3 regions of the Bacterioplanoides pacificum genome follow, and region 1 is predicted to be linked to each of the others. Evidence: predicted binding sites of a transcription regulator. Region 1 holds the regulator's gene; each other region holds the start of a gene.
What was found. The regulator LexA, encoded in region 1, represses DNA repair genes until DNA is damaged. The targets are predictions, from matches to a motif close to TACTGTNTANNTANACAGTA.
Positions count from the first base shown of each region.

Region 1 (3,131 bases):
CGCGCCCGGAAACGAGAGGCGGATATGGCACGCTTTTTTGAAATTGTAGAGTTATCGAATGGTGATATCGCGTTACGTCGTGCAGATGAGCAGGATGGCGATGCACTGGTGAGTATTCATTTTTCTGATGATGCAAAGGCCAGTTTACAGGCGCATCATATGGACATCGCCCGGGTGATGCTGGAGGCCGGTGTACGTAAAGTGGGGGAGTTGTCCGGCATGGAAGTGGAGCGTGATGATTTTGAACAACCGGAATATCACAATCAGCTGCACTGATTGCTGATTACCGCAACCCGTCAAAAAAAAGCCTTGCAAGACTGCAAGGCTTTTTTCGTTTCTGCATCAGGCATGAGGCAGTTGTTGTATTTCCAGCGCGCCAACGGGCTGGCTGAAAATGTACGTCGTTGCGATTAACGACGCTGAATCAGAATGACCTGGCTGCCACTGCGCCAGGCTTGCTGCTGGATACATTCCCGCTGGTTGTCGTGCAGTGTCCCTTGCCATTCAATGATGATATGACTGTTTGCAGCAGCCAGTACTTTTTCTACCAGTACCATTTGTGTATCGGCACAGACATCCAGGTGAATAACGGCTGAGTTTTCCAGTCCCAGGCTTTCGAGATAACGTTTGTTCATGGGCATGGATGGGCTCATCCACATCAGCCAGCGTTGTTGTGCTGAACATTGTGCTAATAACGGCAGCAGCTGCATGGGTTGTACGGCACTGCCTTCACTGAGAATCAGCTCGGTCAGGCTGCCACGGGAGATAGCCGGTCGCTGCTGACTACTGAGTGACAAGCCGGTTGGTTCAACTTCGAGAGTTAACTGACGCATATTTCCCCCTGAACGTTTGATTATCCCTGGCGTTTTAGTTGCGGCGCACGACGCCGACGTACAGCCCTTCAATGGCGAAATCGGCTTCTTTTAAGTCAACTTCGATTGGCTGGTAGTCTTTGTTTTCCGGATGCAGCAGCACTTTACTGCGCTTTTTCTCATAACGTTTAACGGTGACTTCATCACCCACCCGGGCGACGACAATTTCACCGTTGCGGGCGGTATCCATACGATGAACGGCAATGTAGTCGCCGTTAAGGATGCCGACCTCCATCATAGAGTCACCGTGTACCTCAAGCAGGTAATCGGCTTCAGGTTTAAAGAAGCTGGGCGGGATTTCGCAATAATCATCGATGTGTTCCTGTGCCAGGATAGGCTCCCCGGCAGCAACCCGGCCAACGATTGGCAGACCCGGGTTGTGTTCTTCTACGACCCGGATACCACGTGAGGCGCCAGCCATCATCTCAATGGCGCCTTTACGTGCCAGTGCCTTGAGATGTTCTTCAGCGGCATTGGGTGAGCGAAAACCCAGTTCGTTGGCAATTTCCGCGCGGGTAGGCGGAAAGCCGGTGTCTTCCAGTGATGACTTAATAAAGTCGAGAACCTGCTGTTGACGCGCGGTCAGCTTGATCATGATATTTATCCAAACTGGTGATCCATACAGTGACTGTAAATGTATACAGTATTTTTGCTGCTGTAAACCCCCCTGCGAATTTTGCCGCAGGCCACTGTACGACCTTTTCACGACCTAGTTCTACGGTTAGCGGGAGGGCAGGAATACTGCAATGTCGGCCAGGAGTACCGGGGAAAGCCGCCGGGGCTTGCGTTCAGAATGTTTTAAACGTATGTTTGAAACAGTTGTTTTTATGACGGTAATTCATGAGTTTCGGGGAGTCCGGCCGGCATGGCGAATAAAGATACGGCTAAGGCAATTCTCAATGCAGCGGAAGAGTTGTTTTCGGAGAAAGGGTTTGCTGAGACTTCTCTGCGCAATATTACCACTAAGGCCGGGGTCAATCTGGCGGCGGTGAATTATCACTTTGGTTCCAAAAAGGAACTGATCCAGGCGGTGTTTGCCCGTTTCCTGAACAGTTTTTGCCAGCGTCTGGATCAGCAAGTGGATGCCTATCAGCAGCAACGTGGCAGTGCACAGCCGGATCTGAATGCGGTATTGATGATGTTGCCGGCTACTGCGCTTGAAGATGATAAAGGTGTGCAGGACGAACTCAGTCAGCGCCGTTTAGGTATCTTTATGCGGTTATTGGGCCTGGCTTATACCCAGGGGCAGGGCCATGTGCGTAAGTTTCTGAAGCAGGAATACGGTACTGTCTTTAATCGTTATATGGCGTTAGTGACCGCAGCGTCGCCACAGCTGAGCAATGAAGAACGCTTCTGGCGTATTCATTTTATGCTGGGAGCCACGGTGTTTACCTTGTCAGGGGCCGACTCGCTGATGGCGATGGCGCAGCATGAGTTTGGTTTAACCACAGATATCAGCCAGGTATTTGATAAGCTGATTCCGTTCCTGGGAGCCGGACTGCAGGCACCGGGCTGAAGTACGTGCTCTGAGTGTCCTGAGGCGACAAAAAGCCGTTTCGGAGGTCGCTTAATTCTGCGCTTCTGATAAGCTGCGCTGTTATATTTCAGTCGTATTTGGCACATTTCATGACGGACAATCTGATCGAAGTTTCTGTTGCTGATCAGGCATTAAGGATTTCTGCGGCAGGTATCTGCCATCTCTATTCAGTTTCTACCGCCGCGGCCGGTGTTGGTGAGCAGTCTGGCTCTGGCCAGACGCCGCGTGGCTGGCATCGTATTGTGGCCCGGATTGGTGCTGGCCAGCCGGAGAATACGGTGTTTGTTGGTCGTCGTGCCAGTGGTGAAATTTATTCCCCTCAGTTGGCGTTGCAGTACCCCCGGCGGGACTGGATTCTGACCCGTATCCTCTGGTTACAGGGGCTGGAAGTCGGCCGTAACCGCATGGGTTCTGTTGATAGTATGCGGCGTTATATTTATATCCATGGCACCCCCGATTCTGAACCGATGGGGCAGCCGCTCTCCCATGGCTGTATCCGTATGCGTAACCGTGACCTGCTGGAGTTGTTTGAACTGGTTAACAGCGACACACAGGTCTGGATTCAGGCGCACAGTTTTTCGAGAATTCCATGCAAAAATCTGTAACAACCAACTTCACCCGTCAGCTGGGGGTGATTGCCGATCTTGATGGTCTGCAGCTGAGCGCCGCTGATCGTGACTTTTTGCAACAGCCCGAAATAGCCGGGCTGATCTTATTTACCC
Region 1 is NZ_JBHRYB010000013.1:353,468-356,598, reverse strand. Features, by position in the region: gene ACFOMG_RS12845 (hypothetical protein) at 25-276, shown strand; gene ACFOMG_RS12840 (SulA-like leucine-rich domain-containing protein) at 411-833, opposite strand; gene lexA (transcriptional repressor LexA) at 868-1,467, opposite strand; gene ACFOMG_RS12830 (TetR/AcrR family transcriptional regulator) at 1,738-2,388, shown strand; gene ACFOMG_RS12825 (L,D-transpeptidase family protein) at 2,499-3,014, shown strand; gene nagZ (beta-N-acetylhexosaminidase) at 2,999-3,131, shown strand, end outside.

Region 2 (3,131 bases), on a different contig from region 1:
TTTACTCACCTGAAAATGTTGATGCGCCTGTGCCGCAACCTGTGGCTGGTGGGTGACACACATCACCTGGCCGGCAATTTTTTCGCCATCCGGAGACTGGCCGAGTGAGCGCATTAAGCGGCCAACCCGTTCTGCTGTACCACCTCCGATACCGACATCTACTTCATCAAAAATTAAACTCGGGATCTGACTGGTGGCGGCTGTTACGACCTGAATCGCCAGGCTGATACGTGATAATTCACCGCCGGAAACCACTTTGGCCAGTGGTCCGGATGGCATGCCTGGGTTGGTTTGTACGTGAAAGCTGATCTGGTCAATGCCGTGAGGGCTGGCTTGTTGGTCATCCAGTACCTCGACCTGAGTCATAAACCGGGCGCGCCCCAGCGCCAGCGAATCAAAGTGTTGTTCGACCTGCTGATCCAGTTGCCGGGCGGCATTTTTGCGTTGCTCTGACAGCTGTTGTGCGAGGGTTAAAAAGTGTGTCTTTTGTTGTTCTACCTGTTGCTGCAACTCAAGCAGGTCATCGTCGCTGAGGTTCAGCTGTGCCAGTTGCTGCTCCTGCTCCTGCCAGTAAGCGTACAATCGCTGAGGCTGGATCTGGTGTTTGCGGGCGACGGAGAAAATCTCTCCCAGGCGGTTTTCGATCTGCTGTAAACGGTGTGGGTTGATGTCCACCTGTTCCAGATAACGCTGCAATGACGAGCCGGCTTCCTCCAGCTGAATATGAGCCTGCTGCAATAATTCCCGTGCTTCCAGCAGGATCGGATGCTGATCGTCGAGTTGCTCCAGATACTGGATTGCCTGATAGGCCAGCTGAGTCGCGGCAGTGTCACTGTTGTCATCACCGAGGCAGGCCACCATGGCCTGCTGGCCGGACAGTAACATGGTTTCTGCGTTGGCCAGACGTTTGTGTTCGGCTTCGAGTTCCTCCAGCTCGTGTTCACTCAGGTTCAGTTCCCGTAATTCTTCGACCTGGTAACTGAGCAGTTGCCGCTGCGCCTGAATTTCACTGCTTTCTTCGGTCAGGGTACGCAGCTGGCGGGCACTCTGCTGCCACTGGCGGAACGCCTGTTTTACTTTACCGGCGACGGGTCTCAGGCCGGCGAAGGCATCCAGCAGCTGGCGTGGCGTATCTTTCTGTAATAAACGCTGATGGGCATGCTGGGAGTGAACGTCGATCAGAGTCTGGGCCAGTTCTTTCAGATCGTTAGCGGAGGCCGGGCGGCCATTAATATAGCCCCGTGAACGGCCTTCGGCAGAAACCACCCGGCGCAGAATGATCTGGTCGTCATTGGCAGGCAGGTCGCGCTCGTCCAGCCACTGACGGGCATTGTCATTCGGGGTAAAGCTGGCGCTGATTTCGGCCTTTTCGGCACCCTGGCGTACGCTGTCAGCTTCGGCCCGCTGGCCCAGTGCTAATCCTAAAGCACCGAGCAGGATGGACTTACCAGCACCGGTTTCGCCGGTGATAACGGCCATACCCGGTTTAAACTCAAGCTCCAGCTGGTCTACTAAAGCAAACTGATGAATCGACAGATGAGACAGCATACGCGGCTCCTGTATCTTTTCCTGCGAGGCAGGGCTCTGACTAAAGGGCTGAATGTATATACAGTGTTTATATGTACAGTATCGCGAGCTGTCAAGAAAATAATCAGATTCTGCGGCTTTTATGCTCTTGAAACTGTGTTTTCTGTTCCCATATAGAGTTCAGCAATTAATGGCTGTTAACCCCAATGAATCAACTGATTGAGGAAAAATGATGTCTGAAGAGCAGAAAGTTCAGGGCGAAACCGACGAACAAACCCTGGAACAAAACGACACTACAGAAGCTGTTGAGCCTTCCGTGGAAGAGACTGCTGAGGCATCGGCTGAGTCAGGCAGTGAAGAGCTGACCGCCCAGCTGGAACAGGCACAACAGGAAATAGCCGACCTGAAAGAGCAGATGTTGCGGGTCCAGGCTGAGATGCAGAATGTGCGTCGCCGCGCCGAGGCTGATGTCGAAAAGGCTCATAAATTTGGTGTGGAAAAGTTTGCCAACGAGATGCTGAGCGTGGCCGACAATATGGAACGGGCGCTGGCAGCGGCCGGAGACGATGACGCGACCAAGCCGTTGCGGGAAGGGGTGGAAATGACCCTCAGCGGTTTCCTGGCCGGGCTGGAGAAATTCAAAGTAGAAGTGGTTGATCCGATGGGAGAAGCCTTCAACCCGGAGCTGCATCAGGCGATGTCGATGGTAGAAAGCGCTGACGCTGAACCTAACACTGTGATCGCGGTGATGCAAAGAGGCTACACCCTGCAGGGGCGGCTGTTGCGTCCGGCAATGGTGATGGTCAGCAAAGGCGCGCCACAAATCGACGAAAACGCGTAATTTTTCGCCGGTTTGGCCTTGAAAGGGCGCTAACCGGACTTATATAGAAATTAACAAAATAAATCAGCATAAACTGAATTGTTATTAGATCAGAGGCGGCCTGTGCCGCCCGGCATTGGAGATAAATATTATGGGTAAAATTATTGGTATCGACTTAGGCACCACCAACTCCTGTGTTGCGGTACTGGATGGCGAAAAGTCCAAAGTGTTAGAAAACGCAGAAGGCGATCGCACCACGCCTTCCATTATCGCTTACACCGACGGTGAAACTCTGGTGGGCCAGCCGGCTAAGCGTCAGGCGGTAACCAACCCGGATAACACACTGTTCGCGATCAAACGTCTGATCGGCCGTCGTTTTAAAGATGACGTGGTTCAGAAAGACATCTCTATGGTGCCATACAAAATCATCGAAGCGGATAACGGTGATGCCTGGGTTCAGGTAAAAGATGACAAATTTGCACCGCCGCAGGTGTCTGCAGAAGTTCTGAAAAAAATGAAGAAAACTGCAGAAGACTACCTGGGTGAAGCAGTAACGGAAGCCGTGATTACCGTTCCGGCTTACTTCAATGACTCTCAGCGTCAGGCGACCAAAGACGCCGGTAAAATTGCGGGTCTGGAAGTAAAACGTATCATCAACGAGCCAACCGCAGCTGCACTGGCCTACGGCATCGATAAAGAAGGTGGTGACCGCACCATCGCCGTTTACGACCTGGGTGGTGGTACGTTCGATATCTCCATTATTGAAGTGGCGGATGTTGATGGC
Region 2 is NZ_JBHRYB010000015.1:36,286-39,416, forward strand. Features, by position in the region: gene recN (DNA repair protein RecN) at 1-1,548, opposite strand, end outside; gene grpE (nucleotide exchange factor GrpE) at 1,760-2,368, shown strand; gene dnaK (molecular chaperone DnaK) at 2,499-3,131, shown strand, end outside.
Region 2: a site for LexA is predicted at 1,610-1,629, ahead of recN (DNA repair protein RecN). Genes of this name have one in related genera too.

Region 3 (3,131 bases), on a different contig from region 1:
AAGTCAGCGGCACTGCTGACCTGATCGAAACCCACAGCGTATTGCCAGATCTCGGCGATATCGCCAGCGGCACTGTGCCACATACCTTCCAGGTAAGTCTCCAGCTCTCCATGGAAATTGCTCGTGAACACCAGGTATTTCGATTTCAGGTGATCGCGCTTAACCTCATTCCCCTGTTCAAAAAATACATCGTTAAGAATAAATAACCGGGCAAAATAAGTATCAGGGACTTTGGCAAACGGACTTTTGTCGTGCAGTCCCAGAGTCTGAATCCGGCGCCGGGTGATTTTATCGTATGCGGCCTGATCGCCAGCATTATCATAGCCGGTTTCGCAGCGGCCGTTTTTAATCGGACATAAGCAGGTGAGGCCATAGGACTGGCCAAATTTATTTGCCATCTCAGGCCTCCTCTTTATTCAGCTGTGACTGCAATGCCGGCGTTGGCTGTTCCGGATCGGGTTGTAATGACATTACCGGCCCCTGACCCATGCTCCCGAAGGCGTGCTGGTTATCATTCAGGAAGCTGTTGTAAGCCCGGAGAAAATCGTCATCCGAGAGTTCTGCAGAGTCCGTGGCAAGTTGCCTGAGGTTTTCCATTAAGGCTTGTGCACTTTTCACATCGTTGGCTGATGCCAGCGGGTAGGCGTTGTAGTAGTGATCGGTTTCGACCTGGTTAAAGCGGATGTAACGGTAGAAATCATGCAGTGGCACGGACTTCGGATATTTAATGTTCCAGCGCCAGAACATATCCAGGCCGCCGGGAATGGCAAAGGAAAAGGAATCGATATACTGGTCCCAGCTGCCATTAAAGTTGCTCTCAAACAACATGTAGCTGTAATTCAGCGTTTCTTTTGGCTGTGATTTATCCAGCCGGGGGAAAGCATTGCGGCCAATAATGGTCCAGCGGGCGTAATGAATCAGTGACAGGGTTAATAACCCTTTAACGAAATAGGGGAAGGTTTTGACCACCACCCAAAAGATAATTTTCTGCCAGATGGCCGTCCACCACCGTAAGGGTGTGATGACATTCATACCATAGGCTTTACCAGCGATATTCGACACAGGGAGCTCCTTTTCTGATGGTCCGGATAACGGTCAGGCTGATTAATCTAAACCCACATTAAAGGGCCAGCCTAGTGCTTTTGCATAAATCGTTGCTATACTGTTTTTATATACAGTATCTTGTCAAGAGTTATGCGATTATTTGTTGCCGAGAAGCCCAGCCTTGGACGTGCCATTGCGGCGGTGTTGCCAAAGCCTCAGCAAAAGGGTGAAGGATTTATCCGCGCCGCCAACGGTGATGTGGTCAGCTGGTGTATTGGTCACCTGCTCGAACAGGCCGAACCGGATGCCTATGACCCGGCGTATAAACAGTGGCGTCTCGATCACCTGCCGATTGTGCCGCAACAATGGCAGCTACAGGCCAAAGCCAAGACCCGCAAACAGCTGTCGGTGTTACGCAAGCTGGTCAGGGAGGCGGATCAGCTGGTTCATGCCGGTGACCCTGACCGAGAGGGTCAGCTGTTGGTGGATGAAGTGTTCGATTTTCTTAAGCTGTCAAAAAGCCGCAAGCAGCAGATTCAGCGCTGCCTGATTTCTGACCTTAACCCCGGCGCGGTGAAAAAAGCACTGCATAATCTGCGTCCGAACAGCGACTTTACCGCTTTATCGGTGTCGGCCCTGGCGCGCTCCAGAGCTGATTGGCTGTATGGTATTAACCTGACCCGTGCTTTCAGTATTAAAGGTCGTCAGGCGGGCGTAACGGCGGTGTTATCCGTTGGCCGGGTACAGACTCCGGTATTGGGACTGGTGGTACGCCGGGATGAAGACATCGACAACTTTGTTGCGAAACCTTTTTATGAGGTCTTTGCGCAGCTGGCATTGGCTGCTGATCAGGCGATTGCTTTTCAGGCCAGGTGGCTTCCGAGTGATGCCTGTGCCCCTCATCAGGATGACGATGGCCGGGTGCTGAACCGGAAACTGGCTGAAAATGTCGCGCAGCGGATTCAGCAACAGCCGGCTCTTGTTGAGGACGTCCAGCGTAAAAACAAAAATCAGTTTGCACCGCTGCCGTATAATCTGTCGGCGTTACAGATTGATGCTGCCAAAGCACTGGGCATGAGTGCCAAGCAGGTGCTGGATGTGTGTCAGGCGTTATATGAAAAGCACCAGCTGATTACCTATCCCAGATCGGACTGCCGTTATTTACCCAAAGAGCACCTGAATGATCGTGCGGCGGTCGCTGGCGCGATTGATCATAATTGCCGTGATCTGAAGGATGTAGTGGCCCGGGCCGATTTTTCATTACGCAGCAAAGCCTGGAATGATGCCAAGGTGGATGCCCACCACGCCATTATCCCGACAGCAAAACAAACCTCAGTGGACAAACTCGGCAGCCGGGAGCAGGGGGTGTATCGCCTGATTGCACGGCAATATCTGTTGCAGTTTTATCCGCCATTTGAATATGCAGATACCAGAGTGGATGTTCGTATTGGTGGCGGTTTATTTCGCGCGAACGCCAGAGAAACCCTGCTGCCAGGCTGGAAGCAGGCGATGCCGCAGCCGTCTTCTGCGAAAGCCGCTGGTGACGGTGATGAGGTTCAGAGCCAGCTGCCGGCGCTGCAGCCAGGTCAGGCGTTGTGGTGCCATGAAGGATGTATCCGGGATAAACACACTCAGCCACCGGCGTATTTTAACGATGCCACTTTATTGGCAGCGATGACGGGGATTAGCCGGTTTGTAGCTGATAAAACCCTGCAGCAAACGTTAAAAGAAACTGATGGTTTAGGCACAGAAGCGACCCGCGCCAGCATTATCGAATTATTATTTAACCGGCAGTTTCTGCGCCGTGAAGGGAAACACATCCGTGCCACAGCGCTGGGAAAAGCACTGATTGCCGCGTTGCCCGCATCCACCACGCTGCCTGACAGAACGGCGCTGTGGGAGCAGCAATTAAGTCATATCTGTCAGCGTCAGCAGAATTACCAGGGCTTTATGGCTCCGCTGGAACAGGAGCTGAATGGCCTGATTAACGAGGCCAGGAATCTGGATGTCAGCCAGTTATCGGGTATCCGGCTGGAACAGCCAAAGAAGGTGAGCAGGAAGCGGCGCACAACATCCGCCAGGACGAC
Region 3 is NZ_JBHRYB010000011.1:54,148-57,278, reverse strand. Features, by position in the region: gene ACFOMG_RS11300 (hypothetical protein) at 1-398, opposite strand, end outside; gene ACFOMG_RS11295 (hypothetical protein) at 400-1,062, opposite strand; gene ACFOMG_RS11290 (DNA topoisomerase III) at 1,195-3,131, shown strand, end outside.
Region 3: a site for LexA is predicted at 1,161-1,180, ahead of ACFOMG_RS11290 (DNA topoisomerase III). Genes of this name have one in related genera too.